Linked DNA regions of Prosthecobacter dejongeii. The main gene of each other region encodes a partner of the protein of the gene in region 2 in a complex. Links are inferred from orthologs where the notes say so. Each region holds a gene or a part of one and is shown on either strand. Other genes may lie near its edges.

Evidence for each region.
Region 1: the proteins of dnaN (region 2) and dnaX are in contact, whole or in part, in a cryo-EM structure (PDB 8GIZ), measured with the Escherichia coli proteins. The link is inferred for Prosthecobacter dejongeii from one-to-one orthologs.

Annotation. Positions count from the first base shown.
Region 1 is NZ_JACHIF010000002.1:521,091-524,325, reverse strand. Bases 250-3,164 are described here. They hold dnaX (DNA polymerase III subunit gamma/tau), read left to right. Parts: upstream 250-653; coding sequence 654-2,675; downstream 2,676-3,164. Other genes in these bases: HNQ64_RS07365 (PQQ-dependent sugar dehydrogenase), read right to left, coding at 3,117-3,164; HNQ64_RS07370 (YbaB/EbfC family nucleoid-associated protein), read left to right, coding at 2,710-3,024; HNQ64_RS07380 (hypothetical protein), read right to left, coding at 250-536. Outside these bases: more of HNQ64_RS07380, read right to left, coding at 1-249; more of HNQ64_RS07365, read right to left, coding at 3,165-3,235. UniProt on the Escherichia coli protein: Part of the beta sliding clamp loading complex, which hydrolyzes ATP to load the beta clamp onto primed DNA to form the DNA replication pre-initiation complex.
Region 2 is NZ_JACHIF010000009.1:229,395-232,603, reverse strand. The notes cover bases 41-2,929. They hold dnaN (DNA polymerase III subunit beta), read right to left. Parts: upstream 2,090-2,929; coding sequence 992-2,089; downstream 41-991. Other genes in these bases: HNQ64_RS19175 (sulfatase family protein), read right to left, coding at 2,279-2,929; HNQ64_RS19185 (hypothetical protein), read right to left, coding at 461-970; HNQ64_RS19190 (prephenate dehydrogenase/arogenate dehydrogenase family protein), read right to left, coding at 41-445. In the rest of the region: more of HNQ64_RS19190, read right to left, coding at 1-40; more of HNQ64_RS19175, read right to left, coding at 2,930-3,209. UniProt on the Escherichia coli protein: Confers DNA tethering and processivity to DNA polymerases and other proteins. Acts as a clamp, forming a ring around DNA (a reaction catalyzed by the clamp-loading complex) which diffuses in an ATP-independent manner freely and bidirectionally along dsDNA.

The DNA.
Region 1 (3,235 bases), on a different replicon or contig from region 2:
GGAGGCTCGAGTTCACCCACGGGCGCAGGATTGGCAGGAGGAGAGGCCGGCGGTGCTGATCCAGGCAATGAGGGCCCAGGCTCCAAAGGAGTCTGTGGAGAGGTCACTGAATCCAATGAAAAAGCTGGCAAAGTCGGCATGAGGGGCATCGGTGCCGCCCCCCCTGGCGGATTACCAGGAACAGGCGTAGGGACTACTGGCGCATCCAAAGGCCCATCTCCGCGGGTGCGACGGACCACCAAATTCATCACCTTGGGCTGACCAGACTCGATGTCAGCCGTCAGGTAGCGGCCTTTGCGTTCCTGGGTCAGCTTTAATTTAGCCTCCGTTCCGGCTGCATCCATGGCCACCAGCTCTGTTCCCGTACCGAGATTGGGCACGACGTCACAGCGGATGAGCACGTAATTTTGCTCAGGGTTCACCATTTCTACGATGCCTACCACGGTGGTTTTGGGACCTTGCGGCTCCGGCTTTTTTTTCTTCTTGAATAGCCCACAGCCTGGGAGCACCAGCGCTAGGACCAGGGGGAAAAGCACACATTTAATCGGCCACATGTTGCCATCCTAGAGCATCCTTCCCAGGAAAGCCAAGGATGTGGATGAGTTTCCCCAAAATCTGTTCGCCTCCCCCGCCACACACGCTAGCATCACAGCGTGAGTTATCAGGTATTCGCCCGCAAGTATCGCCCCAAAACCTTCGCCGATGTGCTCGGCCAGGAGCATGTCGTCCGCACCCTGCGCAATGCCATCGCGCAGAACCGTCTGGCTCATGCCTACCTCTTCGTCGGCCCGCGTGGCACGGGGAAGACTTCCACGGCACGCATTTTCGCCAAAGCCCTCAACTGCCCGAATGGGCCCAGCATTGAATTTGATCCCGAAGACGAGCTCTGCAAAGAAATCGCTGAAGGCCGGAGCCTAGATGTGCTGGAAATCGACGGTGCCAGCAACAATGGCGTGGATCAGGTGCGTGATTTGCGGGAAAGCGTCAAATACGCCCCCTCCCGCTGCCGCTATAAGATCTACTACATTGATGAGGTCCACATGCTCTCCACCGCCGCTTTCAATGCGCTGTTGAAGACCCTAGAAGAGCCGCCTGATCATGTAAAATTCATCTTCGCGACGACAGAGGCGAACAAGATCTTGCCCACCATCATCAGTCGCTGCCAGCGGTTTGATTTGCGCCGTATCCCAAACACCATCATTGCAAAGCATCTCCTCCACATCGCCACCCTGGAAAACGTGGATCTGGATGAGAAAGCAGCGTTTGCCATTGCTAAAGGGGCCGATGGCGGTATGCGCGATGCCCAGTCCATGCTGGATCAACTCGTGGCCTTCTGCGGCAATACCATCCGTGAAGTGGATGTGCTGGAAATCTTCGGCTTCACTGCTGTACAGTCCGTGGCAAAGATGGCGCAGCACATTTTGGATAGCGACACCGTCAGTGCCCTCCGCCTCGTTCATGACACCAGTGAGGCTGGCAAGGACCTCGGCCGCATGCTAGGAGATCTCATCCAGCATTTTCGCACGCTTTTGGTTAGCCAAGCTGACCCCGATGCTGCGGCCGAAGATCTGGAGCCTGACATCGCTGAACAAGTCAGCTACCAGGCCCAGATAGCCAGTACGGACCAGCTTCTGCGAATCGTCGATGGACTCGCCGAAGTGGATGCACGCATGCGCTGGGCGACCAATAAGCGTCTGCATTTCGAGCTGGGAGTCATCCAGGCTGTGCAGCATTATAACGAAGTCAGCATCAGCGACGTCATCGAAGCCCTAGAGGGCAACGGCACCGTCACCGTGCCCCGCCCTGCCCCGCGCCCACAGCCCGCGCCGCGCCGCGCCGCCCCGGTGGAGATCGCCCCCTCTCAGCCTCCCGAACCAGCCCCTTTGGCCAAGGCCCCCGAGCCCGCACCCGTCATCATCGAAGAGGCTCTCCCGCCCCTGGCTGCTGCACCTGCACCTGCACCTGCACCTGCACCTGCACCTGCACCAGTTCCTGAGCCCGAGCCACCTCCAGCCGCCGCACCGGAACCCGAGCCCCAACCTGCTCCTGCTCCTGCTCCTGCTCCTGCTCCTGAACCAGCACCGACTCCCAAACCGACCTCGGCGCCTATTGCAGCTCCTTCCCCGGCCCCTATAGCGCCTTCATTAACGAATGAAGAATTCCGCCTCGAACTCCTGGGGCGTGTCCAGCAAAAGCGCCCGCTCATCTCCTCGTGGCTAGAAGCCACAACCGTCATGTCCATGGCGCGCGGGACCATCAAACTTGGTTTTCCATCCAGCGAAAGCCACGCCAAAGAGAGCCTCGCCCGCGACAATCAGCGCACCTTCCTCGAAGGTCTTGCACAAGACATCCTTGGTACGCCAATGAAGTTTGAAATGATCGTGGACCCGAGTCTGAAACCACCACCGGCGGCAGAACTTTTCGGTGCGTTGGACCTGCCTGTAGCCACACCAGCCCCAGCCCCGAGTGCCCCCCCGCGCCCGGCTACAGCCCCTATACCCGTCGTGGAACGGCCAAGGGAGAAGGCTCCAGCCGCAGAAGCACCTGCTCCAGAAACAAATGAAGCAGCCACACCCGAAGATATCACTGCCGACTTTCAAAACGATCCGCTCATCAAGAGCGCCATCGAGAAATTCAAACTGAAGCTAGCAGGCACCACTGCACCCCAATCTTAATCCCTCAATCACTTTAACCCCCTACTATTTTTCCATGAACATCCAGAAAATGATGAAGCAGGTGCAGGACATGCAGAGCCAGATGCAAAAGTCTCAGGCTCAGCTCGCCACCAAATCCTTTGAATCCACTGTCGCAGGCGGCAAAATCATCGTCACAGCCAATGGTCACGGCGATATCCAAAGCATCAAGATCGCCAAAGAAGTGGTGGATCCCGAAGATGTGGACATGCTCCAAGACCTCCTCCTTTCCGCCGTCCAGCAGGTCCAGAAAAAAGTAAAGGACACTCAGGCGGCCGAAATGAGCAAAATGACGGGCGGCCTGGGCCTCCCTCCAGGACTCGGTTTTTAAAGATGCGATGTAGCCACCTGCGCTCTGAGCGCAGAGTGGCCACACATTTTGTTATTCCGTGGGTGGGGGTGACAGGATGTGTTCCATCTCACTCACCTGTTTCCTGCACTCTCATAGGCCACACGCCACAGGCAATCGCCCGTATCATCGCTGACCAGTAAGGCACCATCTTTGGCCACAGTTACCCCGACAGGTCGCCCCCAGACATCCC
Region 2 (3,209 bases):
CGCCGATAGGCGTCAGTAAGCAGGTGGCGTTTTGAAAAAGATCTGCCCGCGCCACCTCAATGCCTGTTTTTTCAGACCCTGCCATGGGATGACTGCCAATGAAGCGTGAACCGAGAATGGGGTGCAGAGCGCGAACCACGCTGCCTTTCACGCTGCCCACATCGGTGATCAGGCAATCGTCGGCGAGTTGACCTTGCGTGATTTGCTCAGCCAGGGTTGCCATCGTCTCCACAGGCGTGCAGAGGATGATGAGAGAGGCACCTTCCGCAGCGGCCGCGGCATCTGTAAAAAAATCTGCCTGAATTCCCCGTGAGCGGATGCCTGCCTCCGCGTTTTCACGTCTAGCCCACAGGCGTAGTTTCGCCCCTGGAATGCGCTGTTGTACAGCAAGAGCTAAAGACCCACCGAGCAATCCGGGTCCAAAAATGGCAATGATTCTTTCCACGATCACTCGCGAGGCTTAATACGGCACGCGGAAGATGTCACCTGTTTCCGGATCGCGGGCCTTCTGGCCTGGGCGAAGCCCTTCCACACTGATGACTTTCTTGGGATCCTTGGGGCTGTAAACAAACCCAGGTTTACCCGGAACCGCACGGGCATAGGGCACATCCCCGGCAGGTGGTGGTGTGACGGCTGGTGGGGTGGACGGCGTGGTGATCACAGGCGGGGTGGTTACCGCTGGCGGTGTCACCGTGCCACCTGGGACAGTCGGCTGAATCCCTGGAGGGGTGACCGAGAGTCCAGGATCCACCACCGGGGCCGTTGGGTCCAAATTGGGCACCGGGACCTGCGGGCCGACTGGAGCCGGCGTCGGGGCGATGGGCTCCACGTAACGGTTCGGGTCGCCATAGCGTGGGGGCTGATCCAGAGAGCGTCCACGTCCCGCGAAGGGGCGTGGATCTGGGCCGTAGCAACTGGCGAGCGATGCCGTGATCGCAGTGAGGACGAGGAGATGCGTGGAGCGCTGCATCGGGAGTGTGGGGTAGGGAGGTTAACTGTTCACGCGCATGGGCATGAGCACGTAGAGGAAATTGGTGCCGGTGCGGAGAACGCCAGGACTGATTTCATCAATCAAGTGAAGATACACTTCATCCGCGCTGAGGTTGCGCAGCGGGGCCATGGTGAACTCCGGATTGAAAGCGATGGTGATGGAGGCACCCTTGTAATTGAGGGGGATGGTTTCACGCGCTTCCCCGATGTCCGGGCTGCTGGCGATGATTTCCACCTGCCCAGGGGTGAACTGGAACTTCACCGAGTTCGACTTCTCACTGGCGAGGAGGGACACACGGCTGATAGCCTTCAGGAAAACTTCGCGCTCCAGGGCGATGCGCTCCTTGGCTTCGCCGGGGATCACCTGGCGGTAGTTCGGATAGTTGCCGTCGATCAGCTTGCTGATGAGCAGGCTGTCACCCAGGTCAAAACCTACCTGGCTGCTGGTCACGCGAATGATCACCTCGCCTAAGTCGCCGCAAAGGCGGGCCAGTTCGTTCACAGCCTTGGTCGGAACGATGATGTCCACTTCCTGGCTCTGGGGGAATTCCAGTTCCTGCTCCACCATGGCCAGACGACGGCCATCCGTGGCCACCATGGTCAGGGTGTTGTTCTTGAAGGAGAAAAGGATGCCGTTCAGCACATAACGAGTTTCGTCGGTCGAGATGGCATAGGATGTCTTTTTCAGGCAATCGCGCAGAATCTGCTGATCAATCTTGAACTCACGGGCGTCGTCAAAGCGGGGCAGGGCAGGGAATTCCTCGCTGGTAAGGCCCAGCACCTTGAAATAGGACGGGCCGCTGCGGATGGAAGCGACGTTTTTCTCATCCACGCTGATCTGGATGTCTTCCGCAGGAAGCTCACGAATGATCGTGGCCAGACGGCGGGCCGGCAGGGTGGTGGCCCCTTCTTCCTCGACCTCAGCGGCAACGCTGCAAGTCACGCCGACATCCAGGTCCGTTGTGGTCAGTTCCAGCACGCCATTTTTGGCGCGGAGCAGGACGTTAGAGAGGATGGCCAGGGTGGTGCGTGCACTGACGACGTGCTGCACTTGCTGAATGGCCTGCTGGAGAGATTCCTTGCTGATCGTGAACTTCATATAAAAAGGCGTGCCTGCTGCTTGAGACGAATGGCCTTTTTTATCAGAGGGCAGACGAACGGCAAGGAGTTTGGCAGGGAAAGTGAAGGGGGACGTTAGGGCCTCCAGGTTAAAAAGTCGCCCCTAAACCTCCAATAACGACTTTTTGTCCTCGTTTTCTTGTAGGGGTGAACGGTGATTTATTGGAGTTTACTTCTGTCCTTTGTTCGCCTTACCGCCCTTGCCACCTTTTTTCGGGGCTTCGGGTTTCTTCCAGATTTCGACGGGGACGTCGTTGTTTTGACGGGCTCCAGGCGTGCTGCGGCCGTTGGCGACTAGGGTTTCCAGTTTCTTCGTGAGGCGGTCAACGATTTCGGGGTGCTGGGTGGCAAGGTTGGTCTGCTCTCCGAGGTCGGCTTCCATGTTGAAAAGCTGTACGGGTGGCGAGTCCTTGGGCTCGGTGCCGGGGCGGGGGTCGCTCCAGCCACCGGAACCTGGGCAAAGGGCGAGCTTCCACGGCCCCTCGCGGATGGCAAAGACACCCTGGATGCTGTGATGGATGAGGGATTCGCGAGCGGGTTTGCCAGTTTCACCCAAGAGGGTAGGGAGGAAGCTGAAGCTGTCTTCGGCGGCAGTTTCTGGAGTAGTTGCTTCGGTGATGTCGGCGGCGGTGGCAAAAAAGTCCGTCAAGCAGGTGAGCTGGCTAGTCGTCTGGCCGGGCTTCACCTTGGCAGGCCAGCGGACCAGGAAGGGAACCCGGTGGCCACCATCGTAGATGTCAGCTTTGTGACCGCGCAGTTTAGAGCTGGGGTTGTGGCCTTTGGCCAGCAGTTCGGGATAGTTGGCACTGGGCGAGCAGCCATTGTCGCTGGTGAAGACGATGACGGTGTTTTCGGCCAAGCCGTTGTCATCCAGAGCTTTGAGGACTCGGCCAATGGCGGCATCGGTTTCCATCACGAAGTCGCCATATTGGTTCAGGCCACTTTTGCCCCGCCACTCGGGATTGGGCAGGATGGGGGTGTGCGGGGAGGCGAGGGGGAGGTAGAGGAAGAACGGCTTGCCTGACTTTGCATCGGCGGATTTTTCGCTGACGTAGGCGACGGTTTTGTCAATCAAGGTCGGCAGAACTTCGTAGCCAGTG